3 regions of the Cohnella yongneupensis genome follow, and region 3 is predicted to be linked to each of the others. Evidence: riboswitches for the same ligand, from Rfam matches in the RefSeq annotation. Region 3 holds a riboswitch; each other region holds the start of a gene.

Region 1 (10,286 bases), on a different contig from region 3:
GCCGGGGAACCTATCGTGAAGCTGGAGGAAGCGCTCGACGCCTATCCCGATACGATTATCATAGTCGGGCACATTAATGCCTACAATTCTCCGGCCAACGTTGAAGCGCTGATGGCGGCGCATCCGAATCTGTACGCCGACTTCTTCGCGGGCTTCACGGATTTGAATCCGGATAGCGGGAATACGCTCGAAGACTTCGTGCCGGTCATGAAGAAGTTCTCGGATCGTTTCCTGCTAAGCACCGACTCCGGCTACGGTCTGGACGGCGAGGAGGCGGCGGCCATCGAATCGATGTACCGGATGGTCGATTTACTGAACCAAGAGGACCCGGAGGTTGCGAAGCGAATCGCGCATGATAATTACGACGCGATCCTTCAAGCCGAGCCGGCAACGAAGACGCAGTTGGAGGCGCTCGGGAAGCTCGATTTTCCGGACGGGCAGAAGCCCGACCTGACCCATTTGTCTAAGCTGGAAGCGGGCCGCCTACTGATTGATGCGCAGGTAGATATGACCCAATAACACGTTGACATCGGAGCGGACACACGAGTCGCTATTCCTGGCCAATTAACGGTTTTAACATTGGTTGCGGATATCAGAAGCCTTATTAGCACCCAAGCGCCGTATTCTAACGAGTTTTGAGGAAAATAGCGTCTTCTATGTCCGCTAGGTCGCCCAAACACGGCTTGTTCGTCAGAATAGCGTCCCGTGTGTCCGTGGAGTCAGTCCCCTACCCCATCAATCGATGCTCATACGCGTAGAGGCTGCCCTTAATCACCTTTCGGTGACTTGTGGGACAGCCTCTATAGTTACATTAGGAGATGAGATGCTTATCCCTTAGCAAGCTCCTTGCGAACGATCGGCGCGACCTTGGTGCCGAGCAGCTCGATGGTGCGCAGCAGCTGGCTATGAGGCATCGTGCTGACGTCGGCATGCAGGAAGAACCGCGTAATGCCTAGGTTGCGCTGCAGCAGCACGATTTTCTCGGCGACGTATTCGGGATCGCCGACATAGAGCGCACCGCGCATGCTGCGAGCGGCATCGAACGCCGAGCGGTCGTAATGCGGCCATCCGCGTTCGCGACCGATCGTGTTCATATGGGCTTGCGTGTGCGGGAAGAACAGGTCGGCTGCTCGGTCGGTCGTATCCGAAATGAAGCCGTGGGAGTGCGTCGCAATCTGCAGCTTGGCGACGTCATGCCCTGCGCGCGCGGCGGCTTGCTTATACAAGTTGACGAGCGGAGCGAACCGCTCCGGCATGCCGCCGATGATGGCGAACACGATCGGCAATCCGAGCGTCCCCGCGCGAACGGCGGATTCCGGATTGCCGCCACTGGCGATCCATACCGGAAGCGGCTCCTGCACGGAGCGCGGATAGACGCCTAAGTTTTTGATCGCCGCACGATGGCCTCCGCGCCAGGTGACCTTTTCCGATGCGCGGATCGCGAGCAATAGCTCGAGCTTTTCCTCGAACAACTCGTCGTAATGGTCCAGACTATATCCGAACAGCGGGAACGATTCGATGAACGAACCGCGCCCCGCCATAATTTCCGCCCGACCGTTAGACAAGCCGTCCAACGTGGAGAAAGATTCGTATACGCGAACCGGATCGTCCGAGGACAATACCGTAACGGCGCTCGAGAGACGGATCCGCTTCGTCACGGAAGCGGCCGCTGCGAGTATGGTGACCGGCGAAGTGCCCGCGTAGTCTGCCCGATGATGTTCGCCTATGCCATAGACGTCTAGCCCGACTTGATCGGCGAGCACGATTTCCTCGACGGCCTGGCGCAGCCGCTCGGCGTGAGTGATGGACTTCCCGACCGTCGCGTTCGGCGTCGCTTCGAGAAACGTGCTGATTCCTATTTCGAATGAAGATGCTTGATTAGTCATGCGGGTTTCGCCCCCTTATTAATACCTATAGTCTACTCATTATTTTATTGTTTCTCAACTTTTGTTAGTTAGGTTACAATCCAAGGGAGGTGAGCTGCGGATGAACATTAGGGTTGACCAAAGAGGACCATCTTTAGTAGCGATCGTGGAAAGCGACGAGATTGTCATTGGCGAAGTGCAAGACGCATTGGATTTAATGGCTACTGTACAATACACGGCGGACTGCACAAAAATGCTCATCGAAAAGTCGTGCTTCACGGAAGATTTCTTTGAGCTCAAGACGAAGCTTGCGGGCGATATTTTGCAAAAGTTTACGACCTATCAAGTGAAGCTGGCGATCGTAGGAGATTTCGGCGCGTACGACAGCAAAAGCCTGAAGGATTTCATATACGAATGCAACAAGGGCACGCAAATCTTTTTCCTCCCGGACCAGGCGACCGCGCTCGATAGGCTTCACCAGTACGCGTAATCGTGCCGGATCTACAGACGTGATTAAACAAATCCAACCGTTGTCAGTTCCAAAATAAGGATGTACACTATCGTTAACAATTACACCGCGCGCAACTGGCGTAGCATGGATAACCATGGGGGAACGCAGCGGATACGGCCGTACGCCTGGGCGAAGCAATCGAACGCGAATGTCGCGATCGGGTGCTTCTTTTTGTTTTTCCAGCCCATAAGGAGAGGCTAGGTGTCTATGATGAAAGTGGCTTACGTGATGTTCGACGGAATGACGACGCTCGATTGGGCGGGTGTACATGAGGTGCTGCCGTGGATGCTCGTGCTCGGGGCTAAGCCGGACTTGTCATGGGACTTCTGTTCGAACAAAGACCGGATTACGGACGATCGCGGACTTAAAATCAACATCGACCACGTTTTGCCGGACTTGTCCAGGTACGACTTGGTTTTCGTAACCGGCGGCATGCCTACGAGACAGCTTAGATTCGATGCCGCATTCATGGCCTGGATCAAGACCGCGCGAGACGCGAAGCTCAAAGCGTCGGTATGCACCGGCGCTTTGCTGCTCGGCGCCGCCGGGTTCCTAGAGGGTAAGCGGGCAACGACTAACCCGTCGGCATATGACTTGCTTGCCCCCTATTGCGCGGAGGTCGTTCGGGAACGCTGCGTTCGCGACGGCGACGTGTTCACCGGAGGAGCCGCGTCGTCTTCGATCGACCTAGGCTTGCTGCTCGTCGAGTCGTTAACGGACGTCGCATTCGCTCGACAGGTGCAACAGAAAATAGATTACCCGTACTATCGTCCGCAATTGTAATGGCCTATTCGATCGAGGATAATGATTAGGTAAGGACTGGTAACCTAATTTCTCGAAGCGGGTGATCATTTGAACCGAATCATTGCGATTACCGGCGCATCGTCCGGGATCGGTCTGGCAACGGCGCTGAAGTTCGGACGGGAAGGGTGGACCGTATACGCGGGCACTCGGAATGCGGAAAGAGATAGGCAGCTGTACGCGGACAACGCGAATGTGCATTTCGTCGAGATGGAAGTAACCGACCCGACCGCTCTGCAGACGGTCGTAGACCGAATCGATGCCGAGCATGGACGTCTGGACGTCCTATTCTGCAATGCCGGCTTCGGTTATTTGAGGGCGCTTGGGCAAGCGGATCTCGCGGACATCCATCGCGTGTTCGACACGAACGTATACGGCGTCATGCATACGATCCGCGCCGCGCTGCCGCTTCTTCGCAAGGGAGATGGCGGGCATATTATCGCGACGTCTAGCGTCGGCGGGCTTGTGGGACAGCCGCTCAACGAAATTTATTGCGCCAGTAAATTCGCGGTCGAAGGTCTACTCGAAAGCTTAGCGACTTACTATAAGCCCGCTTTCAACATCGATATAACGCTTCTTGAGCCGGGCGCGATCGCCACGAGCTTCGTCAGTACGGTCATGTCGCAGGTCGAGAAGACGGGCGGTATTCTGGACGATGAATACAAGCCGGTTCTGATGCGTTATATCGAAGGTTTCAATAGCCGCAATTCCGTGCCGCAGACGTCGGAGTCGGTTGCCGATGTCGTATGGGACGTCGTCCATAGCGATCCGAAGCCGCTTCGCGTCAGAACTTCGGAAGCTGCCGAATCATTCGTCCGCTTCAAGGCGGAGAAAGATCCGACCGGGCTCGAAGGCGTAAAGTATACTCGCAAGCTTCAACTGAATTGGTAAAATAGGGATAGGTAACCGCTGATGGAGCGGCCGACGTCTCGGTCGTTCTCAAACTCATGGAGGTGCACGGAAATGAAAGCTCTTTTTATCGGGGGAACAGGCATTATCAGCTCGGCGATTACGGAGCAATTGGCGAAGCAAGGCTGCGAATTGTACTTGCTTAACCGCGGCAGCCGGAACGATGATTTGCCTGCGGGCGTACGCGTCGTTCAAGCGGATATCAACGACGAGGAGCGCGTGGCGAAGCTGATCGAGTCGATGTCGTTCGACGTCGTCGCCGATTTTATCGCGTTCGTGCCGGCGCAGCTGGAGCGGGATTATCGCCTTTTCCAAGGCAAAACGAAGCAATTCATGTTCATCAGCTCGGCATCCGCCTATCAGACGCCGCTATCGGACTATCGAATCACCGAAGGTACGCCATTATCGAATCCATACTGGGAATATTCCCGGAACAAAATAGCCTGCGAAGAGTACCTCATCAAGCAATATCGCGAGCAAGGCTTCCCGGTTACGATCGTCCGGCCGAGCCATACGTACGACGAACGCTCGATTCCGCTAGGCGTGCACGGTAGCAGAGGAACTTGGCAGGTTGCCCGGCGCATGCTGGAGAACAAGCCGGTCATCATTCACGGCGACGGTACGTCTTTGTGGACGATGACGCACAACAGCGACTTTGCCAAAGGCTTCATCGGCTTGATGGGCAACATTCACGCGCTCGGTGAGACGGTACATATCACTTCGGACGAGTCGGTCACTTGGAACCAAATTTACGAGATTATCGCCGACGCGCTGGGCGTTAAGCTCAATGCCGTCCACGTCTCTTCGGAATTCCTCGCCGCATGCAGCACGGAAGACTACCGCGGCGGCTTGCTAGGCGACAAGGCCAACTCCGTCGTCTTCGACAACGCGAAGCTGAAGCGGCTAGTTCCCGAATTCGTCGCGACGACGCGTCTCGACCAAGGGATCAAGAAGACGGTCGCCCACATTCTGGCCCATCCAGAGCTGCAGCAAGAAGACCCGGAATTCGATGCGTGGTGTGACAAGGTCGTTCATGCGCTGGATGCGGCGGCAAAGGCGATCAGAGGGTAAAAAGGGAACCGAATAGGCATCCGCTGAATATTCTGCTTCGACGACTTGAGCAGAAGGTGGCGGATGCAAGATGATTCCGATGTACCCGTATTACGGTTACGAGACGCATTGTCGTCCAGTCCCGGTGACGTTCCCTCCGCAGCATCAAGATAGGCAGCCGGGTTTGGAATATTTGATGAACCCGACTCCAATCTCGGATAATCCCGCCTATAAGGGAAGCGGTAAGCTGGCAGGCAAAGTCGCCATCATCAACGGCGGCGACAGCGGCATCGGCCGCGCGGTCGCGATCGGCTTCGCCAAGGAAGGCGCAGACATGGCGATCGTCTACTTGTACGAGCGGGAAGACGCGCTGGCGACGAAGGCGATGGTCGAGAAATACGGGCGGCGCTGTTTACTAATCGAAGGCGATTTGCGGCGTCCGGAGTTTTCCGCGGAAGTCGTAAGACGGACGCTCGCCTGCTACGGTTGCCTGGACATTCTGGTCATGGGCCAAGGCGTTCAATTCCCTCAGGAAAGCATCATGAATATTTCCGACGCGCAGCTTGAGGACACGTACCGAACGAATATTTTCCCGATGTTCTACATGACGAAGGCGGCGTTGCCGTACTTGAAGCCGGGAAGCGCGATTATCTCGACGGCGTCCGTTACCGCCTACGTGGGAGCGCCGCTGCTCGTCGACTACTCGTCGACCAAGGGTGCGATCGTCTCGTTCACGCGATCTTTATCGCTGCAGCTAGTCCATAAGGGCATTAGGGTCAACGCTGTGGCACCCGGACCGATCTGGACGCCGCTCATCGTATCGAGCTATTCCGCGGAATACGTGAAGACGTTCGGGCTGGAGACGCCGATGAAGCGAGCTGGGCAGCCGTTCGAGCTCGCGCCGACTTACATTTACTTGGCGTCGGACGACTCGTCGTTCGTGACGGGGCAAGTGCTGCACGTTAACGGGGGCGTTATGACGGAAACCTAATAGACCTAATAGAGGGGCATTCGGGTTATTTAATACCTGGGTGCCCTTTTATCGTTCTTCGATCCGGATGCACTGGTGGGTATTGACAATAGCTCATACGATTATTATTATTATCATTATCGATAATGATAATAAGTTGATAACGGAAGGAGTTTACTCGTGAATCCAACGAAAGCCGACTTGATTTTGCATCCTATCCGTATGCGGATCATTCTAGCATTGATGCCAGAGGGCAACCGCACGACCCAGCAGTTAGTGGAGCGCCTCTCGAACGTTCCTCAGGCGACCTTGTACCGTCATTTGAATACGCTTCTGAAAGCGGGATTGATTCATGTCGCGGAAGAACGCAAAGTGCGGGGGACAACGGAGAAAGTATATGTTCTGGCGAAGAATGCAGCCGACATTACGCCTGAAGACATGACGGAAACGTCCCCCGAGCTGCATATGGAGCTGTTCATGAAGTTCGTGGCGTCGATGATCGGAAGCTTCGGTTCCTATGTCGGACAGGACCATTACGACCTGTTTGCGGACGGAATCAGCTTTCGGCAGCACCAGTTCTACTTGGACGACGAGGAGTATAGGGAGATGTTGAAGGATATTAGGGAGCGGATGCAACGGCAAGTCGGCAACGAACCGCGAGAAGGAAGAAGACTACGTAACTTATGGAACGTAGTCATACCGGAGGTGAACGGCAATGAACCCGATAACGACTGAACCGATTATCGTTAACGAAGAAGTAATGGCCAAAGCTTCCGTGCGCTCGCTATTGTGCTTGCCGCTTTACCTAGCTGTTCCGGCCCTGTTCTGGTACGGATTCAAGCTGGCGGGTTACGAGATGGATTGGCAAGCGTTCGGATTAGGGGCGCTCGGATGGTTCATCGCGTTATTGCTACGGGGACCGCTTAGCGCGGTCGTAATGAAGTTGCCTCGGGATCAAGCGGCGAATATTATCGGCTTAAGCTCCGGCGTACTGGAAGAGGGTACCCGTGTGATCCTGCTCGCGCTTACGTCGGTCGCGTCGTCTTGGGCGCTCTCCGTCGGCCAAGGCTGGGCGGCAATCGAAGTGCTCTACGTTATGATTAACATCGTTGCCATTGCTTCTTTGGTGAAACGGACGGATGAGAAAGCGACGCAGGCGAAGCAAATGCTAGACGCGCAAGGGTTGGTTCAGACCAGTCCGTTCTGGGGTATTCTAGAGCGGATATGGGCGTCCGCTTTCCATATCGGCTGTACGCTGATCGTCGCCCGTTATCCTTGGACGGTCGTCGCTCTTATTCCTCTCCACAGCGGATTGAACTGGTTCGCCGTTCGATTGGTGAAAGACTCCGTTGGTAAATCCAGCATACTTATCGCTCTCTTCGGAATTTCCGTATTAACCGTAGGCTTAGTTATTCATTCTTAATCGCTTATTAGGGGGTATTTACATGTCATTAAAAGATGTAGACTGGCAGCTTATTCTGCCGCTTATCGTCGTGCAAGCTGCTTTAATGATCATCGCGCTGATAGACTTGGTCAGACGGGAAAGCAAAGCCGTTAGAGGGCCGAAGCTCATGTGGGTGTTCATAATCGTGCTGGGGAGCCTGCTCGGCCCGGTCGTCTACTTCACGGTAGGAAGGAAGAGCGACTATTGAGTCTTCTTGAAGTGACGGGTTTGGTCAAAACCTTCGGAGCGCAGACCGCAGTAGACGGGGTAACCTTCGGGATAGCCGAAGGTCGCTGTCTTGCGCTGCTCGGACCTAACGGGGCGGGCAAGACGACGACGCTCAGAATGTTGTCCGGCTTGCTCCAGCCTTCATCCGGTACGATCCGGTTCGCGAATGCGGCAGGGAAAGACATTAGAGGCGAGATCGGATACTTGCCGCAATACCCCTCCTTCTTCAATTGGATGAGCGGCCGCGAGTTTCTGGTTTTCACCGCTAAGCTGGCTAGGATATCCGCCAAAGAGGCAGCGACGCGATCGGATGAAATTTTGGAGCGCGTCGGGTTGAAGGACGCGGCGAGGCGCCGTATCGGCGGCTATTCCGGCGGAATGAAGCAGAGGCTCGGCCTGGCGCAGGCGGTCATCCACCGGCCGAAGCTGCTTATTCTAGACGAGCCGGTATCCGCGCTCGATCCGCAAGGTCGCCATGAAGTGCTCGAGCTGCTGCGGGAGATGAAGCGAGAGACGACGATTCTGTTCTCCACGCACGTGCTGCATGACGTGGAAGAGATCAGCGAAGACGTCATCATCATGGATCGGGGGAGAATCGTGATCCAAGGCGACCTGCAAAGGCTGCTACGCGACCACGAGCGTCCGGTAATCCGCGTCAAAGCCCGCGGGTTGCCCACCGGATGGGTGCAAGCCTTACGCGGCAAATCGTTCGTACGCGAATGGAGCGATACGACGGATGGTTTTACGATGCATGTAACCGATGTCTCGGAGGCCAGAAGGTCGCTGCTGCGGGCGATCTCCGATTCGAACGTCGAGGTCGAGAGCTTCGAGATCGGACGGACGTCCCTGGAAGATCTGTTCTTGAAGGTGGTGAAAGCATGAACATGTGGTTGCTGCTCTTCCGTAAAGAAATGATAGAGGGCGCGCGGAATTACAAGTGGTTATGGATCCCGCTCGTCTTTGCGATCTTCGGTATTTCCAATCCGGTAACCTCGCATTTCTTGCCGGAGATCCTGAAGTCTAGCGGCGTTACGGAGGAGGCCGCCAAGCTGATTCCTGAGCCAACCTCCGCAGAAGTCATCGTCAAGTCGTTATCTCAGTACGGTTCGATGGGTTTGCTCGTGCTTGCGCTTGCCTTCATGGGCATCGTCGCGGCGGAACGGCAGTCCGGATCGATGATCATGGTGTTGGTCAAGCCGGTATCGCATGTCAGCTACGTCACCTCCAAATGGGCGGCGATGAACGTCATCACGCTTGCGGCAGTAGCGGCCGGTCAACTCGGGACGTGGTATTATACGAGGCTGTTATTCGAAGATATCGCACTGCGGGCGGTACTGATCAGCGGGGTGGTGTATGCGCTATGGCTTGTCTTCGTCAATACGATCACGCTTCTGCTCAGCTGCGTGATGAAGTCGCTTGCCGGCATCGCCTTCGTGGCCGTGGCGGCGGCGGCATGCCTGACGCTCTTGACCCAATTGCTTAAGGGTGCGATGCGATGGAGTCCGAGCCGACTAACCGCAGAAGCAGGCCGGATCGTGCAAGAAGGGCAAGCGAGCGGAAGTCTGTGGTTGATTCTCTCCGTAACCGTTCTGCTGATCGCTCTTATGCTAGCCCTGGCCGTAACGGCTTCGAGGCGCTTAATCCGGTGATTGCTTAATCGCGATCGGAGCGATGAGTGGTTGACGGGGCTTGGCTTGGGCTTGCGGCGATAACCAAAGCGGATGAAGCTTGAACCTAATTAGGTAATACGCGGCGCCGAACAACACCCAAGAGAACCCTAGCCACAGCGCGGCTGCGTCTAGCAACGACAACAGCCAGCCGATGAAGCTAGCCCCGCATAGCGGGAATACGAGGTAACTGAGCGTCATTCGGACCGTCGTTCGCTGACCTTCTCTAATATACTTTTTGACGATAACGGATAGATTGACGAAGACGAACGCCGTGAGCGCGCCAAAATTAACGAATTTGACCGCGGTATCGAGGTTGATGACGAGAGCTAGCATCGAGAAGGCGGCCACGATGACGATATTGACGGCCGGCGTAAGAAACTTCGGATGGAGGGTGCCGAACACGCGCTTCGGAAGCGGTTCCAGCGGATTGACGCCTCCCGTTAAGTTATGCACCAGGAAGGCGCAGAAGACGCCGATGAACGCGATCTGAATCCATACGAACCATTTGCTAATGTTGGCAGAGAAGCTAACACCTATAATATTAATGGCTGCCAGCGTGACGTTCAGTCCTACAATCCAGACCCATACCGGCACGGACGGGAATTGCGCATGCAGGAAAATACCGAATGTTAAGCAAGCGATGAGCGGAGAGAACAAGTAGTCGAGCAACAGCGCCCAACCGACTAGGAAGCCCGCGTGACTCTCGGACCAGCCGGCGAACGCGCCGCGGAACCCTAGGAGGCAATGCTATGCGATTGTTATGTCAGATAATATAACATTTTTGAATCGACTTTGGAAAGAATTAGCGCAAAATTTGTTTATTTCGTTGACTGACCGA
Region 2 (10,286 bases), on a different contig from region 3:
CGTCTGCAAGTGTTGGCGGATCGATATGAGAAGCTTAACGAGTTATTGAGCGATCCCGACGTAGTAAGCGATACGACGCGTCTGCGGACTTATGCGAAGGAGCAATCCGGACTTGAGGAAGCATACCGCGCCTATGAAGAATACAAGCAAGTGCTGGTGCAACTGCAAGATGCGAAGGCGATGCAGGACGAGAAGCTGGACGACGAAATGCGCGAGATGGTGAAGCTGGAGATCGAAGAGCTGAACGCTAGGCGCGACGAGCTCGAGGAGCTTGTCCGCGTACTGCTGTTGCCGAAAGATCCGAACGACGGCAAAGACATCATCGTCGAGATCCGCGGCGCGGCAGGCGGCGAGGAAGCGAACTTATTCGCGGCCGAGCTGTACCGGATGTACGCGAAATTCGCGGATAGCCAAGGCTGGCGCACCGAAGTGCTTGAGGCCAGCGTGAGCGACCTCGGCGGCTTCAAGGAAGTGATCTTCTCGATCAGCGGAGCGGAAGCTTACCGCATGATGAAGTACGAAAGCGGCGCGCACCGCGTTCAACGCGTGCCGGAGACGGAATCGGGCGGGCGCATCCATACATCGACTTCCACGGTCGTCGTCATGCCGGAAGCGGAAGAAATCGATATCGTCATTCACGACAAAGATATCCGCGTCGATACGTTCTGCTCCAGCGGAGCGGGCGGACAGTCGGTTAACACGACGAAATCGGCCGTTCGCGTAACGCACGTGCCAACGGGCATCGTCGCGACTTGTCAGGACGGCAAATCGCAAAACGACAACAAAGACAAAGCGCTTCAGGTGCTTCGTACGCGGATCATGGACGTGAGACGCCAAGAAGAGGAAGCGAAATATTCCGGCGAACGCCGCGAGAAAATCGGCACGGGCGACCGTAGCGAACGCATTCGCACTTATAACTTCCCGCAAAGCCGGGTTACCGATCATCGGATCGGCTTGACGCTGCATCGTCTCGATTACGTCCTAAACGGCGATATGAACGAGATCGTTCAAGCGTTGACGCTGGCCGAGCAAGCGGAAATTTTGGAACGCGAGAATATGGGTTAAGCGATTTTAGGCTTGGAGCTTGGAGGCGTGACGCGTGAGCGAGAAAGACGGATTTAACCCTCTGACGATAGGCGCGACATTGCGCCTAGGCGCGGATAGCTTACGGCAAGCCGGAGTAGAAGAAGCTGACGCGGACGCGGAGCTTCTTCTTCTTTATTTGCTCGGAATGAGCAAAGCGGATTTGCTGATGGATTGGCGAGAACCGATGCCGGAACAGAAGCGCGGGGCATGGACGGAGATGCTGGCGCGCAAAGCGGCGGGAGAGCCGGTGCAATATATCATCGGGGAGCAGTATTTTTACGGGCGGCGGTTCGAAGTGTCGGCGGCGGTGCTGATTCCGCGGCCGGAGACCGAGCTGTTGGCCGAAGCGGTGCTGGCGATCGGGGATCGGCTCTGGCCATCGGGCACGGGCGCCACGGGACCCGTCGTGCTGGACGTCGGCACGGGGAGCGGCGCGTTGGCGGTTACGTTGGCGGCCGAACGGCCGGAATGGCGCGTGATGGCATCCGATCTATCGCCGGATGCGCTAGTGATGGCGCGGCGCAACGCGGAGACGCTTGGCGTAGCGGAGCGAGTGACGTTCGTGCAGGGAGATCTGCTGACGCCGTTCATGGCTGCGACCGACGGAGGTGCGGATGCTTATCCGCCGATCGATATCCTCGTCTCTAACCCGCCCTACATCCCTTCGGCGGACATTCCCGGCTTGCAGCGCGAAGTGCGCGCACACGAACCGCATCTTGCGCTAGACGGCGGCGAGGACGGGCTGAACCCCTACCGCGCGATGGCGCAACAATTGCAGTCGCTCCGCGCGGTGCCGCGGGTCGTAGCTTGGGAAGTCGGCGCGGGTCAGGCGGAGGACGCCGCGGCGCTTCTTCGCGAAGTAGCGGATTGGAGCGACATCCGCTTCGTGAAGGATTACGCGGGCATCGATCGCCATGTCATGGCGGTTAGGGAGTAGGTCGCGCGGGGGCGGGAGCCAATAGAGCCGCCATGTGTGCTTAAATCGTGGAAACTCGCGGGTTTGGAGCCAATAGAGCCAACGCGTGTGATTATCATACCGCCAACAAAGAAGGGCAAAGCGCCTAAGCGCTTTGCCCTTTGTCGTGTACTGGCCGATCAATGCAACTTGAATCGGGACAAGACGTTATTCAAATCCTCGGCGAGCTTGGACAGCGCCTGCGAGGAGGAAGAGATTTCTTCCATCGTCGCAAGCTGTTCTTCGGTCGAAGCCGAGTTGTTCTGGCACGCTGCCGTCACTTCGTTGCCCGCGTCGGCGATATCTTCCATGAGGGAGACGATTTGCTTGCTGGAAGCCGCGAGCTCCTGCGTCGTTGCCGCGGTGTGATCTACGCGGGCGGTAACGGCATTGACGTGCTCTTCGATAACGGTCAACGCTCTGTCTACCGTATCCGCCTTCGTTAAGCTTTGGGTGACTTTCGCCGTACCAGCGTTCATCGCGCCGACCGCGTAGCCGGTATCCGTCACGATATCTTCGATGAGCGAGCCGATCTGTTCCGCGGATTTACGCGACTCTTCGGCGAGTTTGCGGATTTCTAGCGCTACGACGGCGAAGCCTCTGCCGTGTTCGCCCGCGCGGGCAGCTTCGATGCCGGCGTTCAGGGACAGGAGATTCGTCCGGTAGGCGAGATCTGTAATCATGATCGCGATCCCCTGGATTTCCTGCGAGCGGTTGCCAAGAGACTGAATGACGACGGCCGCCTGCTGCACCGTCTCGTCGAGCACCTGCATGTCCGTCAGAACCTCGCGCACGGATTTCGTGCCTTCCGCGGATGCCTCGGATGCGGCTTGCGCCAAGCGAGACACCTCATCGTTGCTGGCAGATACTTCATAGATGCCGTTCGATATTTGTTGGATGGCGGTTACGGCTTCGGCGACATGGTTCTGTTCGGTCGTCGAGCTGTCCGCGATCTGGTTCGTCGCTTCGACGATCTGTTCGGTCGCGCGGGTCGTCTGTTCGGCGCTGGCGGTCAGCTCCTCGGAGGACGCCGCTACTTGAATGGCCGTATCCTGCGCCTGGCTCATAATGCCGCGCAGGTTGCGCAGCATCCGGTTGAAGCTGTCCGCGAGCGTCCCGATCTCGTCTCGGCTGCGCACGATGATCTCGCGGCTCAGGTCGCCTTTGCCGTCGGCGATTTCTCGCATTTGACCGTTCATGGCGGCAAGCGGCTTCGTTATGGCGCGAATGATCAGGAATGCGACCACGATGGACAATAGAACGCCCGCAATGAAAAATCCGTACATGAGCGTCTGTTCTTTCTTATCGTTCGATTTTTGGATCTTGTTGTCGCTTGCGATTTCCGCGTTCAGACGATCCACCGCTTCCGCGGTTACCTGGTCGAGCTTTTTGCGGGCCGCGCGCTCTTCGTCGAAATGAACGAGCTTGGCTTCGGTCAATTGACCGGCTAGCACCAGATCGATTGCTTTTTGGCTCTCTTTGGTATAGTCGGCGTACAATTCCTCGATTTGGTCAACCGAGGATTTATCCGCATCGCTTAAAGTCGAGTCCGACTTAAGCCGATCGATAATAGCGGTGACTTCAAGCCCTTTCGCCGTAATTTCCGACGTGTACTGGCTGTCTTGCATCATGATATACGCCCGTTCGTCGTTCGACATGCCGGCTAACCGATATTGGAGATTTTTGAGCGTGTAACGCAATTCCCCGTCCGCAACGGTCTCTTGCTGGGCCGATCGGGAATGCTCCAAATACAGGTTGGTCATGATGGCGAGGGAGAGGAGAAGAAGAGATAGGACGGCAAAAGCGGAAATCAGTTTGTTTCGAATGCTCATATAGGCCTCCTGCTACTTGATGTCATGTTAGATATCATCGGCTTTTGCCGAATAAAAATTGATAGGTTTATAGACTCGTTTCCCGGACATACTGAACATTACGACGTTCCGGAACGCATAGATCGGCACCGACGGGTGCCCGAGGAGAGAAATCGTCTATGCGCGTTCATTTTTATCCGCAATCATCTTCCAAATCCTATTATTTCGTTAAAATTATCGTCCTGTCGTTGGCATTATTCCTGGCGTTAATAGCAACGTTCGGCCGATTCGCTTCGGCGAGCGCATCCGAGATCATTCCCGAAGACGCGATCCGGATTCGGATTATCGCCAATTCCGATAGCGACTTCGATCAGAAAGTAAAACAAGCCGTGCGCGCCAGCGTGTCCGAGGCGATTCTCGCATGGGGCGAGATGCCCGCCGACCATGACAAGGCGCAAAGCTTGATTCGCAATCACTTGAAACAGCTGCAAAAGCTGGTGAACGCTAAGTTGAACGATTACGACGTCGACTACAAAGGCCGCGTGGAGCTTGGGGAAGTGCCTTTTCCGGATAAACAGTTCAAAGGCAAGAGCTACGCGGCTGGCGATTACGAGGCGTTACGCATTACGCTGGGCGAAGGCAAAGGAGCGAACTGGTGGTGCGTGCTGTTCCCGCCTATGTGCTTGACGGCGGCTACCGCTCAAGATGACGACGCCAAAGTCGCGACGGCCAGCGTTAAACCGGCGCATGCGTCTAACGCTTCGGACAACGGAACGGAAGCGGAGAAGCCGAAGCCGAAGTTTTTCCTGTGGGTCATCATCCAGAAGCTGATCGCGTTCATCGCGGGGTTGTTCTCGTAATGTGCTATAATAGCGGCAAAGCATAGGCTTGCCGCGCATGCGGCGATGACGGCAGACAAGGATGGACATGAGCATGATGACGAAATATTGGTCCTCGGATCCGGCGCAGGCCGGTCTGAAAGAAGCCGCCGCGGCGCTTGCCGATGGCGGCATCGTTGCGTTCCCGACCGAGACGGTGTACGGGCTCGGAGGAGATGCGGGCAATACGGAGGCGGTCACGCGGATTTTCGCGGCCAAAGGCAGGCCTTCGGACAACCCGCTGATCGTTCACTTGGCGGAAGCGGCGGACGTTGGACGGCTCGCGACGCAGGTGACGGAAATCGAACGACGGCTGATGGAGGCGTTCTGGCCGGGACCGCTGACGCTCGTTCTTCCGGTGAGGGAAGGCGTCGTATCGCCGCTCGTGACGGCAGGACTCGATACGGTGGCGGTGCGCGTGCCCGCGCACGAGACGGCGCGGAGGCTGATCGCGGAGTCGGGCTGCCCGCTGGCCGCGCCGAGCGCCAACCGTTCCGGCAGACCAAGCCCAACGCAAGCGTCGCATGTGCGTGAAGACTTGGACGGGCGTATCGACGGCATACTAGACGGCGGTCCGACCGGCGTCGGGCTTGAATCGACGGTTGTCCGAGTCATCGATGATCGGATTCATATTCTTAGACCGGGCGGCGTAACCTGCGAGATGCTGCAGCAAGCGGTCGGCGGACGCGCATCGGTACAAGGCGAGGAGAGTCGGCAGACGGAAGCGTCCCTCGAACAGGCGCCAAGGTCGCCCGGCGTGAAATACGCTCACTATGCGCCAAAGGGCGAGTTGCTGCTCGTCACGGGCGAGCAGGAGGCGATGATTGCGGCCGTCCAATCGAAGGTCGATGAAGCGCGCGCCCTTGGGTCGCGCGTCGGCGTGCTGGCGTGCACGGAGCATGCGGGCCGCTACGAAGCGGACGCGGTGCTCGACTGCGGGCCGCGCAGCTCCCCTGAAGTCGCGGCGCAGGCTCTGTATGCGCACTTGCGGGAATGCGACGCGAGGGAATTGGATTTCATCGTCGCGGAAGGCTATGAGGAGCGAGGCATAGGCACCGCGCTCATGAATCGCCTGCGCAAAGCCGCCGGCGGCCGCGTTCTGAACGTCTAAAGGGAAGCACCCCTCCATCTTCCATAAGCTTCCACCCCTAAGAGCATGATCCCGAACTCGTCCGCATATGTTGGATAGAGGATAAGGCGATGCGGAGGCTAGCTCGCCGCATGAGGGGGGACAAGCGATGACGGACTGGTCCATCGCATCCGGGCAAATGCTGACGATTCTCGTCATGGCGGTCGCTCTGGGCATGGATGCTTTCTCTCTGGGCATCGGAATCGGATTGAAAGGCATCCGGCGCCGCGACGTGCTCAAGCTGAGCGCGATTATCGCGCTGTTCCATATTTTGATGCCGCTCGGCGGCATGGTCATGGGACAATACGTCGGCGAGCTGCTCGGCGGAATCGCGACTTCTGCCGCGGGAGCGTTGCTCTTGCTGCTCGGCGGACATATGGTCTATAGCTCCGTGCGCGGGGAGTCGGTCGATTCGATCGATCATCGCACCGTCTGGGGCACGCTCGTATTTTCTTTTAGCGTAAGCATCGATTCGTTCTCCGTCGGAGTGTCGCTAGGCATGTTCTCCTCTCACTTGTTCGTCACCGTGCTGCTATTCGGGTTGACCGGCGGGCTGATGAGCGTAATGGGATTGATGCTCGGACGGCACGTCAGCCGTTCGCTGGGCGGATACGGGGAAGCGCTCGGCGGTGTTATTTTGTTCGGATTTGGATTATTATTTCTTATATAGAGACGGCCAAGCATAAACGACTTACGCCGTCCTAAGGGATGGCGGAAAAACGTTTATGTCGGAGGTTATTCAGAAATGAGTAGCCATGAAACTTATAAATTCTGAATAACTAGATAAAGGGGGCACAAGCATGCTTCGCATTCTGATCGTATGTACGGGGAATACGTGTCGCAGCCCGATGGCACATGCGATGCTCGCCGATTTGGCTGCCCGCGGAGGCAAGTCGATCGAAGTCCGCTCGGCGGGCGTCGCCACGATGAACGGTCTTCCGGCGTCCCCGCACGCGGCGACCGCGCTCCGCAAACGCAACCTGGACGTACCCGGCACTTCGACCTCGCTGACGGCGAACGAAGTGCGCTGGGCGGATCTGATTCTTACGCTATCGACCAGCCATAAGCGAGCCATCGTGCAGTCTTACCCGGATGCTATCGCGAAGACGCACACGCTTAAGGAATACGCGCTCAGAGGCGATCCGGTAATGGACGACGTGGCGGAGGCGGAGAGGCTGTACAGCGAATGGCAGGTTCGGCAAGCGTTAGGGCAGCAGTTGTCCGCCGAGGAGCAAGCGCGGCTGTTCGAGCTGCAACGGCGCATTCCGAATTTCGATATCGCCGACCCGTTCGGCGGCTCGCTCTCGCTCTACGAGCAGTGCGCGGACGAGATCGAGGACGCTTTGCTGAGCATCGTCGAGAAGCTGGAACCAGATGATTCCGGCTCGAATGGGCGCGAAGGGTGATTGATTTTTATCGCTTCGTTCGGTATGATTAGAGCATAACTTCAAGGTTCCGATGTAACTGGCGACGCGTAGTGGATGAAACCACGGTGGAGCATCGGACACCCGGCCGGTCGCCTGGGCAAAGAGCAACGTGCTAACGCACGTTTGCTCTTTTTTGTCTTTTGACGGTATTATGGATGTCGAATTCTGTTTGGCTCAGAGCAATTCAGGTATAATAGCTACGTATACGAGGGAGGTCATTGGGGATGAAAATCGCGATTGGGGCAGACCACGCCGGTTACCGGCTAAAGGATGAGATCGTACCCGTGCTTACGGCGCTGGGCCATGAATTGATCGACGTTGGCTGCAGCTGCGGAGATTCCGTAGATTACCCGGATTACGCATTGCCGGTATGCGAGAAAGTCGTTAGCGGCGAAGCGGAGCGGGGCATTCTTATATGCGGAACCGGCATCGGCATGTCGATCGCCGCGAACAAGACGCACGGTATTCGTTGCGCGCTCGTGCACGACATGTTCTCGGCCAAGGCGACTAGAGAGCATAACGATACGAACGTACTCGCCATGGGCGAACGCGTCATCGGTCCGGGGCTTGCCGCGGAAATCGTGAAGATCTGGCTCGAGACGCCGTTTTCGGGCGGCGAACGCCATAAGAACCGCATCAACAAAGTGATGGCATTGGAATCGAAATAATTCATTCGCGATATCGGCGATAGAAGGAGGTCTCGTGATGACGTCGGAAGCTGCGAACACGATAACGGAGCAAGTGGAGCAGGTGCTAAGCGAGCTCGCGCAAGCCGCGGCTTTGCGGCCGGGGCAGATCGTCGTATTCGGCGTCAGCACGAGCGAGGTGCAAGGGGCGCGCATCGGGACCTCCGGCGCCGAATCGGTTGCCGCGCAAATTCATGCGGGCGTAGAGCGGGTCAGACAGCGGATCGGATTCCAAGCGGTCTGGCAATGCTGCGAGCATCTGAATCGCGCGCTGGTGACGGAACGGACCTTGGCCGAACAGCAGGGCTGGACCGAGGTATCGGCGATTCCGATGCCGAAGGCGGGCGGCTCGATGGCCTCCTTCGCTTATCGTCAATTGCAACAACCTTGTCTCGTCGAGGCGGTGCAAGCGCACGCGGGCATCGACATCGGAGAGACGATGATCGGCATGCATTTGCGTCCGGTCGCCGTACCGCTCAGACCGTCGGTCCGGACGATCGGGCAGGCGCGGGTCGCGATGGCGATGACGCGTCCGAAGCTGATCGGCGGCGCTCGCGCGGTCTATACCCTGGAAGACGCCGCTCCGGCGCAATCTTCTACGAATACTTGTGACTAATGCAGTACCCATAGAACTAATTCCTTAGGAGGCATATCATCATGTTGGACAATCTCAACAAGCAAGACCCGGAAATCGTAAAGGCGCTTAACCTCGAACTGAAACGTCAGCGCGACAACATCGAATTGATCGCATCGGAGAATATCGTAAGCGAAGCGGTCCTCGAGACGATGGGCACGGTGCTTACGAACAAATACGCGGAAGGCTACCCGGGCAAACGCTACTACGGCGGCTGCGAATACGTAGACATCCCGGAAGAAATCGCGCGCAACCGCGCCAAAGAACTGTTCGGCGCAGAGCATGCGAACGTTCAGCCGCACTCCGGCGCGCAAGCTAACCTTGCGGTTTACTTGGCAGTGCTCAAGCCGGGCGACACGGTTCTCGGCATGAACCTTGCGCACGGCGGCCACTTGACGCACGGTAACCCGGCGAACGCGTCCGGCTTGCTGTACAACTTCGTCGCTTACGGCGTTAACGAAGAGACTTTCACGATCGATTACGAAGAAGTCCGCAAAGCGGCTTTCAAGCACCGTCCTCGTCTGATCGTTGCCGGCGCATCCGCATACCCGCGCACGATCGATTTCGAGAAAATGGGCAAAATCGCTAACGACGTAGGCGCGCTCTTCATGGTCGACATGGCGCACATCGCGGGTCTCGTCGCGGGCGGTCAACATCCGAGCCCTGTACCGCACGCTCACTTCGTTACGACGACGACGCATAAGACGCTCCGCGGACCTCGCGGCGGTATGATCTTGTGCCGTCAACCATGGGCTGCCGCGATCGACAAAGCGGTATTCCCGGGCACGCAAGGCGGACCGCTCATGCACATCATCGCGGCCAAAGCGGTCGCCTTCGGCGAAGCGCTTCAACCTTCTTTCAAAGACTACGCTCGCGATGTAGTCGTTAACGCGAAGGTGCTTGCGGACGCGCTCGTCGCGGAAGGCCTGAATATCGTTTCCGGCGGCACGGACAACCACTTGATGCTGATCGATACGCGCAACTTGAACATCACGGGCAAAGAAGCCGAGCATGTTCTCGACTCCGTCGCGATCACGGTCAATAAGAACGCGATCCCGTTCGATCCGACGAGCCCGTTCATCACGAGCGGTATCCGTATCGGTACGCCGGCCGTCACGACCCGCGGCATGGGTCCGGAAGCGATGAAGACGATCGCTAAAGTCATCGCCCTTACGCTCAAGAACCCTAAAGACGCGGCGACGCTCGAGAAAGCCCGCGGTCTTGTGGCTGATCTGACGGCGCAATATCCTCTGTACCCTAACATGGCGTACTAATACGCGCATACGCAAAAGCCCCGACGTGGAACCTTGGTTCCGTGTCGGGGCTTTTTTGGTGATTCGCCACGCGCGGGCAATAGCGGAATAGCGGAACGTGGTTCTGCTAATGTGCCGCCAAGCACGGGCAATAGCGTATTAACGGCACGTAGTTCCGCTAACCCGGTGCCGCATGCGCAGGTATTATCGCAGGAGCGCGACTATCGCGTCGCGCCTTAATAGCCTCGCTCGTACTGCTTCACCACGTCCGTCTTGCCATCCAGCTTGCGAAGCGCGTCGACCGCCCAGTAAGGGTTGCGGAGCATGCCGCGTCCGATCGCTACGAGGTCGGCATCTCCGCCTCCTAGAATGCTCTCTGCGAGCTTCTCGTCGTCGATCAAGCCTACCGTGATCACGGGCACGTCCA
Region 3 (10,286 bases):
TAGCTTTCCGCAAGCTTCGTCTTCGGATCTTTGCTTACGTACAGCGGGCAAGCCGGCATTTTGTCGCGGTGCTCATCCTTCGTGCTTTCCGAAGCTACTGGCGAAGCGGCTTGCTCAGCCTGCTCCGTTAATTCGCTAGCGGATGCGGCTGCCGAGGCGACAGGGCTCGCCGGCATCTCGCTAGGCGTGGCCGCCGGAGTCGTCGGACTTGCGTCGGCGGTTTGTTGCGGAAGCGCTGGAGGAGCGCTCAAACTTTTCACGTCGCTGCGATTGCTCGTATAGATCGAGACGATAGCAATCAGCAACACGACGAATAACGATACGATTATTTTGTTCACGGACATCTTGCTAGGCTCCTTGCTTTGTTAGCGTTCTTTCGGCGCGACACCCGGACAGTTGCCGTTCGCCTGCGTGTTGGCGTGGTCTTGACGGTCGTACTTCTCCGTATAGGTACTATCCATGTAGCAGACCGGTACCACGTTCTCTTCTTCGACGGATTGGACTTTCCAAGCTCCGTCATCGCGCACGACGTTGTACGTATAGGCGGTTTCTTTGTACGTCGTCAGCGGAGGATACGTGCCGAGCTCCGGCTTGTTCCGGTTCACGAGCACGGTCGCATCGCGTTGTACGCGCTTCTCGACCCGAAGCTGATAGAGGTCGTTCGATACTTTGTTGGCGTCTACGAGCTTATAGTCCGGAATGTTGTAGACGACGGATTCGTCGTACTTGAGATTAACAAGTCCACCGGAGCGCGAACCGGAAGACGTAATGTCTCCGTTAATTTGAGCGTCGACGATGTTGTACACCGAGTTTTTGTCTAGCGCATCTAGAGGCAAAGTGACGTACGGAACTAGCGGATCCATGGAACGGGCGTTCATCGCCTGAGACCATGCGATTTGGTACTTCTGCATCGCGTCGGATACGTCCCGATTGTCCAGCAGTTTCGGCGAGACCGCAACGGCGCCGCTCGAGTAATGGTTCGGCAAGTTGAGATTAATCGCTAGGCTGCGCTCTTTTTTGCCTGCAATCGCCGATTCGTAGGACAGGACGAATTGGTTCTTTTTGCGGTTATAGATGTCGCTGTAAATGCCGTTTAGCTGCGTAATGTCGTCCCCGAGCAAAATATATTTGCCGTTCGTCTCTTCGGCGATGCGTTGCAAATCCGAGTCTTGTTCTACTCCGATCGCATAGATCGGCACGCCCCATTGAAGCGCGTTGTTGATGACAGTGTTCGGACTCACCCAGTTCGTAGAGCCGTCGCACAGCTCGTTCTTGCCGTCGGTGAAGACGACGACGTATTTGAGCCCGTCCCTGTCGTTATAAGCGGTGTTGCTGACCGCTTGGTTAAGCGCTTCGTACAGCGCCGTGCAACCGTTCGTATACAAGCCGTTGATCGTGTTTTGGACCGAATCGATGTTTTGCGTGAAGTCGTATTGCTGAATATTCGACTCGTCCGAGAATTGCATCAAGCCGACAACGTCGTTCGCGCCGAATTCCGCCTGGCTTAAGAAGGAGGTTGCCGCCGTTTGGACGCGCGCGAGCTTGTCGTCCTCTTCCATGCTGCCGCTGACGTCGATGACCAGGTTAGTGCTGATCGACTGCGGAAGCTGCGCCAGCTTGCCGAAGGTAACGTTGCTAGGCGCGGTGCCGTCTTCCGTGATCGATACGGCGGACTGAGCCCCATCAAAGTCCTCGAGGGGATTGTCGTTCGAGTCGTATAGCGAGAAATACACGTTAACCTTCGGATATTGATCGGTATTGTAGCTCAGGTCGCCGATCGTCACGGCGGATTGCTCCGGCGATTGATAGGAGCCGGACAGCTTGCTGCCTGCGATATCAAGCTCGACGATGCGGGTTTCGCCGCTTGGCGGGTTGCTGTTCGTTACGGACGTTACGTAGACGATATTCAGCGCCTTTGCGTTCGCGCTCCCGTGTTTCTCTTTAATGGACTGAGGCTGACCGCGCTCGGTAATCGCAACCTTGGCGTCCGCGATCGCGCTGTCGTCGTATGCACCATGAACTCCCACTATCAAGGTAATGGTCGGATAGGCCGACGAGTCTACGCTATCGAGCGTGAAGGACATATCCGAAGCGACGGCCACTTCGGCCGCCGACGATGTTGCGGATGCCGCGGCGGATGGCGGGGAGTCGATGACTGCCTCGGTAGATTGGTCTTTGAGAATAACGCCTGAGAAATAAAGCCCGGCGAACACGACTAGTAGCAAAGCAACGCCTGCGATCGAAGCATACAGCCAGTTGAATTTCCGGGACGCGGCAGGCGCGTCGGAAGATTCCAGCGGTAAGGCGATGGCAGCGGCTACTTCTGCGTCCGATTGCGCTTGCGCGGTCGGCATAGGCTGACCAGGCAACGGAGACGGGGCCTGATACGTCTGTGCGAACGGCGTAGGTTGAGGCGACTGCGTATACGGCATAGGCTCGGGTGTCGGCATTATTATCGCCGTCGGCTCAGATGGCAAAGGAGGCGTAGGCGTTATAGGCGGCAACGGCGAATTCGGCGGAAAGAATGCGGTCGGAGGCTGCATCGGCAGAGGCGGTTGAACCGGCAATGGCGATGGCGGCGTCCACTGGGCAGGCTGCTGCGGTTGCTGAGGCTGCTCAGGCGTTGCGCCGTTCGATTGGCGGGCACCGCATCGGGCGCAAAATGCCGTCCCAGGTCTTACTTCCTCTCCGCATTGCTTACAGCTGTCGGGCTTTGGAAGCGATGAGCCGCATCCCTTACAGAACCTGGCGTTCGGATCATTATGCGATCCGCATTGGCTACAGTACATGGTCGTCTTTCCATCCTCTCATTCTACTGAACGGAAGAAATGCTTGGTCTAGGTGAGGTTGTCCAGTTGTGTGGTGTCGGAGTATTCGGAGATGCGTATTTTCCTGCAATGTAAATGTTTAGGAAGTGTGCGAATCTTCTATTATTCTACACGCTTTCCGACAGATTTCAACAAAATCAATAGGAAAAATAAGGCTCGCGTCATAGATCCAGAGTAACAACAAACCCACCTCCATGTCATTAACCGGAAGGTGGGTAGGCGTTGGCATTCAATATTCGGCTAGGTTATTCCGCTTCGGGAGCGATTGTGCTTCTAAAAGAGACCGGCCTCCATAGCGACTCGGCTTGTCGAGCCCCTGCCAGCACGGCGATCAAGCCCGCGATAGACAGCATGACGGATAAGGGGGCGGCCCACAGGTTCGGTTGCGCGACGAAGAACGGAATAATGGAGACGGCGAGAATCGGAGGCGCGTTCCAACGGAACCGATGGATCAGCCATCCGACGAAGAGCGTATCGGCCAGTAACCCGATAACGCCGGGACTCGCCGCGTGCAGCAACGTTCCGATGGCCGAGCCTATCGTCGCTCCGGCCATTACGCGGCCGGCTTCCTTCATATCGAACTCGCGCGATGCCAACAAGAAGCTGAACGCGCCGAGCGTCGGATAGAACAGAGCATGCATGGACGGCAGATGCGATGAAATCCAGTAAATCAATACGATATATAAGCTGATCAATACGAGCTTGATGTTCATAATAGATTGTTCTCCTGTGAGAGTAAGTTAAAGTACACAAATTAGAGTGTAATTCTGATCTACGCAGTCGTCAATATTCGTCAAAAAATTCTGGCAGGAATACAGGCTAACGTTGTGGAACATGTGAAGGAGCATATCCTTGGATCTGCTCTTTCGTTGATCTATATGCCGAGGCGCGTAACACCGCAACTTGTCTAACGGAAGCGACAGCCTCTATTTAAAACCGACTTTTCCGCATGAATAAGGGCCGTGGCAACCGTTAGAATAGACTTGCGCGGTTGTTAGCGTCGTAACGCCTACGAAGGAGCTAGCTATGTTAATTCTATCGGTGCAAGAACGCGATGCGATCATGGAGAGCTTGAGCGCGGAGCAACGGGATTTTCTAACGAAACAATTGAACCGTAGCCGCCGGACGAGCTTCGCGAACGCGATGGCGCGCGACAAGGGCTTCCATATACCGGACAACACGAATCCGGAAGACATCGAGTTTTTGCTTTCTGATTGGATTTATACGGGCTATATCGACGCGGGATGCGTCTCGCCAGAGCTACGCTGCGAATGCGGTCGGCAACTGCGCTACCAGCATCAGGTGGACAATAAAGCGACCGGAGAGACAAAGAAGTTTGGCATCGAGCATCTGAAGGAGCATCTCGGGATTGACGCGGAAGTCGTAGCTGCGGTGAAAAAAGGGTTCGACGCGATCGACTACGAGCTGGACGAGCTCCTGCTCAAAGTGAAGAACGGCTGGCAGAACGATCCTGAGATCGTCGGCCGCGGTAATCTTCCAGAAGACGTGCGCATGCATGTGAGTCACGGCCTGCCCTTGCTCAATAGGCAGTTGGCCAAGCTAAGGCATGTCGCGCCTCCCCGTCGTGCCGAGTCTATTCCGATACAACGCGTCGTGCCCGTAGCGGAACCGCCTGCTCCGGTGGATCTCTTCAGCTGGAATGCGCAAGAAGACACGCATGAGAACGCACAAGAAGATACGGCGCTCCCTGTCGGGATGGAGCTGGACGACAGATGGCATGCGCCGGTTCTCGAATATGTCGGCCGCGGTATTCGCAGCGCTAGGGTGATCTGTGATCTGCTCATTCAAGAGAAGGGTGCGGCGGATGTTCGGTTTCTTACGGGAAAGCCGAGGTTCTATCCTCAGGTGTGCCTATTCATCGAATCGAAATATCCGGATTGCGCGGTGACGACGAACGGCACGGAAGATCGGCTATACAATATATAAGCAATCAATTATTCAATAATATCGACGATGCGAAAGAAGCCGATTGTTCGATAACGGTATTGATCGACGAAGCCTGTTGGGCTTACAATGGTAGCAACTGAATACGGCCGTGCGTAACTGGCGAACGCGGATGACCGCGAGGGAGCGCACGGCGTCACGAGCCGTACGCCTGGGCAGAGGTAAGGGAACATCCCTTGCCTCTTTCTATTTACCGGGAGGGATTGGGATGAGCGAACAAGTCACGATCTTGGATGGCGTGGCCGTTGCGCGTAACATGAGATCCGAGTTGCAGACGAGAGTGGAGGAGTTGGCGAAGCAGGGCATTACACCATGTCTGGCTACGATACTCGTCGGCGACGATCCGGCATCGGCTACGTACGTGAGAATGAAGGGCAACGCCTGCGAACGCCTCGGCATCCGTTCGAAGCGGGTTACCTTGCCGAGCGCAACGACAACCGAAGAGTTGCTACGGGTCATCGGCGAACTGAATGACGATCCGCTCGTTCACGGTATTCTGTTGCAGCACCCCGTGCCGGAGCATATTGATGAACGAGAAGCCTTCGAACGCATTAAGCTGGGGAAAGACGTCGACGGCGTAACGACGCTCGGCTTCGGAAGAACCGCGTTCGATCTGCCGAGCTACGCACCTTGCACGCCGCAAGCGATTCTATCGATCTTGGACGCGTACGAAGTGCCGCTGGAAGGCAAGCATGCGGTCGTCATCGGCCGTAGCCCGATTCTGGGTAAGCCCGTCTCGCTCATGCTGCTCAACCGGAACGCGACGGTGACGATCTGCCATTCGAAAACACAGCATCTTGCTTCGATCGTGAAGACGGCGGATATCGTCGTCGCGGCGGTTGGCAAGCCGCGGTTCGTTCAAGGCTCGTGGATCAAGCAGGGCGCGGTCGTATTGGATGCAGGTTACAATCCCGGCAACGTTGGCGATGTGGACTATGAGGCTTGTCTGCCCCATGTCAGCGCGATTACTCCGGTTCCGGGAGGCATCGGCCCGGTGACGATCGCGACGCTACTCCGCAATACGGTACATGCCGCCGAGTCCGAACTAAATCGATAACGAAGTTGACAGAATCGTTAACGGCATTACAAAATTATGACATTAATAATCAGCAGGGGCAGGCGAGGTTAGCATGCAAAGAATCGCGATCGATATGGACGAAGTTATTGCGGAATTTTCGACTAAGCATCTGGAGTTGTTTAATCGCACTTTTAACGAACAAGTTACGATGGAGGAGCTGCACGGCAAGAAGCTCAGAGACCTTCGGCCGGAGTTGGCTCACGAAATCTTCGAATTGATCCTAATGCCGGATTTTTTCCGAGATTTGAATCCAATACCGCACAGCCAAGAGGTTATCAAAGAGCTATCGGAGTCGTACGAAATCTTCATTGCCACTGCGGCGATGGAGGTTCCTACGTCCTTCACGGCCAAGTACGAATGGTTGAAGGAGCATTTCGGGTTCCTTAACGAGATGAACTTCGTATTTTGCGGAGATAAGAGCATCATTCGCGCCGACTATCTGATCGACGACAATACGAGGCATTTCAAGGGCTTCGAGGGCCAGAGCATTCTATTTACGGCGAACCACAATAAAAATGAAACGGGATACGTACGCGTGAACGATTGGTTGGAGGTCAGAGATTATTTCAAAGGGCTGGCGCGATGATCGGGATTGAGCTTTAAGCTGCCGAGAACGAATCGGACGGGGGCGATGGGCGTGTTCAGTGGGAAAAAGCTTGTCGTGCTGCTTACGGCCGTCATCGTAATCGGGGTGTCGTTCGCCGTGTATTTTTCCATGGATGCTCGGCTACATTTTCAGGATATCAATAAGCAATTACGGATGGACGGGATCCGGCTGGATATGCCCGAGCAAGACGTGATCGATCGATGGGGACAGGGGACGAATCAGGAAGGGTTCGGCGGGCACTTCAGAACGTACGAGGATCATAAGGTCGAGTTGGGATTCTCGGACGATTCCGAAAGCTCCTGTTATCGCTCCGTGTGCAATATTGTCTCGTCGAACGCGGACTACTCGATTTATGACATTAAGATTCAAGACGACATCGCGTCATCGGAAATGCAGCTTTGGGAGCGAGGCTTCAAGAGCGTGGAGAATCACCTCTATCGGCAAGACGAATTTTATATCTCGTTGCAGGGCGACAGCATTGTAGAGAAGATTCAGGTCTGGTTCTCGGATAAGGATCTGCAGGATCGGGAGTATTAGAGGGATACAAAAAGACCGTCTTCGCAGACGGTCGTTGGCGATAGTCGAGATTAGGCGTTCAATCTCTTGTTATTCTGGTGGGCGATGGTCATGAGCGCGACGTAGATGGGCTGAACGTTGAACTTTTTGCCGAATTCGAACTTATAGGTGGCCGTGCTTACGTTATTGGTTTTGAAATAGGGCGAAGTAATGTAGTGAATCGTAACTTCGCTATCGTCGAAGCCCGTACCCGCCGTTTCCATCGTCACTTCATAGATCGAGTTAAGGTGAATGGACGCGACCCTCGTTTTCTTGCCCGTCACGCCCTGATGATCAACGAGAATTAATCTTTCGTCGGTGAACATGAACGAATCGCGAACGAGCTTGAAGCCCATTAGGATTTTTTCTTGAGGCATGAGGTAAGCGCCGTACTGAGCGGTAAGCTCTTGTACGGATACTTCGGAATAGTTATTGAGCAGGCCGCTGAACAATCCCATTCAAGTGCCCTCCTAGAGGAAAATGACGTACGATTCGATAGCTTGTTGACAAATCCTGCATTCCCGAACTGGAAAATAAACAACCCGCCTCGCGTTTATTCCGATGAGACGGGTTGTTGTCGTTACCGCGTCATCGAGACGGAAGCGTATTGCGCGCGGATCCGGTCGCAGACGCGCTGAAGCTTACCCTTCAGCTGCGCGGACCAATCCGGCGACTGCTCGGCATCGAAACGCGATATCCATTCCATACCAGTGAACCATGTCATCGTCGAAGTCGATGGCGCAATAGCGCGACTCCTCAGCTACGTAGAACATATTATCGATCTCGTAATCGTAGTGGACGAGACCGATGTGACCTGCGCCGGTTGGCAATGCGAGCAGCTGCAAGCGACTGCAGAAGGCCGTCCTCGCGCGGCTCCCGTTTTAATTCAGACTTGATGGATGCGATTGCGTCCTCCCAGCTTCTTGGCGCGCCGGACCGGCGCTACCTTCGCATAGCCCCGATCAAGCAAATAAAGCATGTTGCCAAAGCTGAATCATTCGGTTGGCCGGAGCGTGCGTTGCCGTTCCTCGAACCATGTTTCTTAAGAGCATCGTGCTTCCCTCGCGAAAGATTATCGGATACGTTTCCAAATTTGGCAATGAGATTTTTTATAAAAAAGTTCGAACTATCGCCTCCATTGGATATGTGGCATGCTTGAAGTGCGAAGAGATGGAGGGAACTACGTTGAACGATACCCGACTGCTGTACCGAGAAGTTCGAATGGACGATGATTTCGAGGCAATGGAGCAATTAAGCTATAAGACGATCGCACGAGCGGGCCTGCTGAGGCCTGGCATGTCCTATCGTCGTACTAACTTTAAAGGCTTGCTATTTCCGGAAACGGACGATTCTCGCGGGGATATTCTTAAACATCTACCCTATTACGGCTTCGTGGCAGAACGCAATGGTTGTCTTGTAGCACTAATGACCGTGGGTATCTCCCCGGATACTCACAACGGATATGTGCATTTTGGATGTGACGATGAGCGAGAAGAAAAGATGGTTTCCGGGTTATTAACGATGTGTATGGATGTCGTTAAGCGGCATGGGGGCAACAAGTTATTCAAAGGTACGCTGCTGCAGCCGGGGCAAATTCGTAATGAGGAGTTTAAGCTGTGGGAGCGTGAAGGGTTCGTTACCGATGGTTATTACCATGTCATGATGGCTAATGATCGATTCCGTGAATGGAATGGTCCTGATCGTCTACTCATGGACGATATCGCATTCGCAGACATAGCGGACATCGCGCGTATCTTCGATATCTTGGATGAGGATCGGGAATATTACTTGGCCGAAGAGTACCGTTCTCAGTATCCGGACATCGGGCCGAATCATTTGTTCTTTACGTTGAAGGATAATAGGGATGGCGAGATTAAAGCAGTTTCCTATTGCAAGATATGGGAGCATCGTGGTGATGCTCTGACCGTTGCGTTCGGTGTTCATTTTCGACCCCAATACGAGATTTCTAGGGAAGATACGAGGCGATTCATTACCGCAACATTAGCTGCAATTAAACAAATGAAGGCCGAGAGGGTTTGGTTGCGCGCATCTTCTCGTCACTTCACGACAATTGTGCTGCTTGCATCGGAAGGCTTCGACTTCCTCTCGCCGCATGAAATTCAGCTAGTAAAGTCCATATAGGTGACCCGATGGGAAAATACAAGAACGCTAAGGATATTTTGCCGCAGAGCTTAGTGGAAGAAATCCAGAAATATATACAAGGTGGCCACCTCTACATCCCGCAGACGCAACGCAAGGCTTGGGGAACGAAAACGGGAATCAGAGAAGAACTGAAGGAGCGCAATGCTCTGATCGTAAACTCGTTCCAACTAGGGGCGACCGTAACCGAGCTGGCTTTGCGGTTTTGTCTGAGCGAGGAGAGAATACGAGGAATTATCTATGGAGAAGAGTAAGGCAGGCATTATAATAATTGAAAATGGGAATAGTGGAGTGAGCGCGATGTGCAGAAACATTAAAACGCTACATAATTTCAACCCGCCGGCGACGGAAGACGAGATCCAAGCGGCGTCGCTTCAATTCGTGAGGAAGCTGTCGGGCTTTAACGCGCCATCGAAAGCGAACGAAGAAGCGTTCCGTCTCGCGATCGAGGAAGTTACCGCAGCGGCGCGCAAGTTGTTGGACTCGCTCGTGACGAACGCGCCGGCTAAAGATCGAGAGGTTGAATTGCAGCGCGCGAAGGCGCGGTCGGTGAAGAGGTTCGGCAAGGCATGAGACGGGGCGGGCGTTCTCGTTGCCGAGAACGATAGAACCGGATCCCAAGCGCCTTCGTCTAATCGTTAGATGGAGGAGGCTTACTTATGTACAAATGGATAAATCTACTGGTCGTAGGCGCCGTTGTTGTCGGCTTGTCGGCGGCATGTGGCACGGCAAACTCGAACCAATCGCCGGTAGCCGAGGCGGCGAGCGTAACGGCTTCGGATACGATAACGTCGGAGGAGATGCCGACGGCGGAGCCCGCCCCGGCTCCGAGCGACACGATGTCCGAGGAAGCTCAAGCATCGGATGGCGGTCAGTCGCAAGAGCAAGAGCTTACTAAGATGCGCATCTCGTTGTTAGAACGGGCGCTTGGAGCCAAATCTGCGGAGCAAGCGGTCAAGACGTTGGCTGAAGCGCGACGCACGCGCAACGGAGCAATGGAGTACGCCGTACTCGATCCGACGACTCGCGAGCAACAGCGTAAGACGTTCGAGGAACTGAATTGGGTTACCGGAGTATCCAGTCCATGGATCGC

Evidence for each region. A riboswitch is a leader RNA that binds a small molecule or an ion and turns the genes downstream of it on or off. The one in region 3 is predicted to bind ZMP and ZTP.
Region 1: linked by a shared signal. The riboswitch ahead of ACFPQ4_RS05250 (DJ-1/PfpI family protein) and the one ahead of ACFPQ4_RS06010 (bifunctional 5,10-methylenetetrahydrofolate dehydrogenase/5,10-methenyltetrahydrofolate cyclohydrolase) in region 3 are both predicted to bind ZMP and ZTP.
Region 2: linked by a shared signal. The riboswitch ahead of rpiB (ribose 5-phosphate isomerase B) and the one ahead of ACFPQ4_RS06010 (bifunctional 5,10-methylenetetrahydrofolate dehydrogenase/5,10-methenyltetrahydrofolate cyclohydrolase) in region 3 are both predicted to bind ZMP and ZTP.

Annotation. Positions count from the first base shown of each region.
Region 1 covers NZ_JBHSNC010000013.1:56,935-67,220, forward strand. The annotation lists gene ACFPQ4_RS05235 (amidohydrolase family protein) at 1-519, shown strand, start outside; gene ACFPQ4_RS05240 (LLM class flavin-dependent oxidoreductase) at 828-1,886, opposite strand; gene ACFPQ4_RS05245 (DUF4180 domain-containing protein) at 1,987-2,355, shown strand; ZMP/ZTP riboswitch at 2,437-2,514, shown strand; gene ACFPQ4_RS05250 (DJ-1/PfpI family protein) at 2,584-3,159, shown strand; gene ACFPQ4_RS05255 (SDR family oxidoreductase) at 3,229-4,068, shown strand; gene ACFPQ4_RS05260 (SDR family oxidoreductase) at 4,141-5,157, shown strand; gene ACFPQ4_RS05265 (SDR family oxidoreductase) at 5,228-6,127, shown strand; gene ACFPQ4_RS05270 (helix-turn-helix domain-containing protein) at 6,287-6,841, shown strand; gene ACFPQ4_RS05275 (YhfC family glutamic-type intramembrane protease) at 6,822-7,529, shown strand; gene ACFPQ4_RS05280 (PLD nuclease N-terminal domain-containing protein) at 7,552-7,758, shown strand; gene ACFPQ4_RS05285 (ABC transporter ATP-binding protein) at 7,755-8,660, shown strand; gene ACFPQ4_RS05290 (ABC transporter permease subunit) at 8,657-9,427, shown strand; partial or broken gene ACFPQ4_RS05295 (hypothetical protein) at 9,416-10,141, opposite strand.
Region 2 covers NZ_JBHSNC010000051.1:75,116-85,401, reverse strand. The annotation lists gene prfA (peptide chain release factor 1) at 1-1,065, shown strand, start outside; gene prmC (peptide chain release factor N(5)-glutamine methyltransferase) at 1,100-2,023, shown strand; gene ACFPQ4_RS16895 (methyl-accepting chemotaxis protein) at 2,182-3,873, opposite strand; gene ACFPQ4_RS16890 (stage II sporulation protein R) at 4,032-4,712, shown strand; gene ACFPQ4_RS16885 (L-threonylcarbamoyladenylate synthase) at 4,786-5,841, shown strand; gene ACFPQ4_RS16880 (manganese efflux pump MntP) at 5,969-6,529, shown strand; gene ACFPQ4_RS16875 (low molecular weight protein arginine phosphatase) at 6,660-7,265, shown strand; ZMP/ZTP riboswitch at 7,310-7,392, shown strand; gene rpiB (ribose 5-phosphate isomerase B) at 7,511-7,954, shown strand; gene ACFPQ4_RS16865 (TIGR01440 family protein) at 7,992-8,588, shown strand; gene ACFPQ4_RS16860 (serine hydroxymethyltransferase) at 8,633-9,880, shown strand; gene ACFPQ4_RS16855 (NADH:flavin oxidoreductase/NADH oxidase) at 10,096-10,286, opposite strand, start outside.
Region 3 covers NZ_JBHSNC010000019.1:1,241-11,526, forward strand. The annotation lists gene ACFPQ4_RS05985 (M15 family metallopeptidase) at 1-344, opposite strand, end outside; gene ACFPQ4_RS05990 (vWA domain-containing protein) at 366-2,450, opposite strand; partial or broken gene ACFPQ4_RS05995 (zinc-ribbon domain-containing protein) at 2,658-2,789, opposite strand; gene ACFPQ4_RS06000 (hypothetical protein) at 3,074-3,541, opposite strand; gene ACFPQ4_RS06005 (DUF3895 domain-containing protein) at 3,855-4,775, shown strand; ZMP/ZTP riboswitch at 4,879-4,957, shown strand; gene ACFPQ4_RS06010 (bifunctional 5,10-methylenetetrahydrofolate dehydrogenase/5,10-methenyltetrahydrofolate cyclohydrolase) at 5,002-5,850, shown strand; gene ACFPQ4_RS06015 (5' nucleotidase, NT5C type) at 5,924-6,457, shown strand; gene ACFPQ4_RS06020 (hypothetical protein) at 6,464-7,015, shown strand; gene ACFPQ4_RS06025 (PH domain-containing protein) at 7,066-7,491, opposite strand; gene ACFPQ4_RS06030 (hypothetical protein) at 7,614-7,739, opposite strand; gene ACFPQ4_RS06035 (hypothetical protein) at 8,219-9,175, shown strand; gene ACFPQ4_RS06040 (CD3324 family protein) at 9,184-9,447, shown strand; gene ACFPQ4_RS06045 (DUF2277 domain-containing protein) at 9,494-9,766, shown strand; gene ACFPQ4_RS06050 (hypothetical protein) at 9,853-10,286, shown strand, end outside.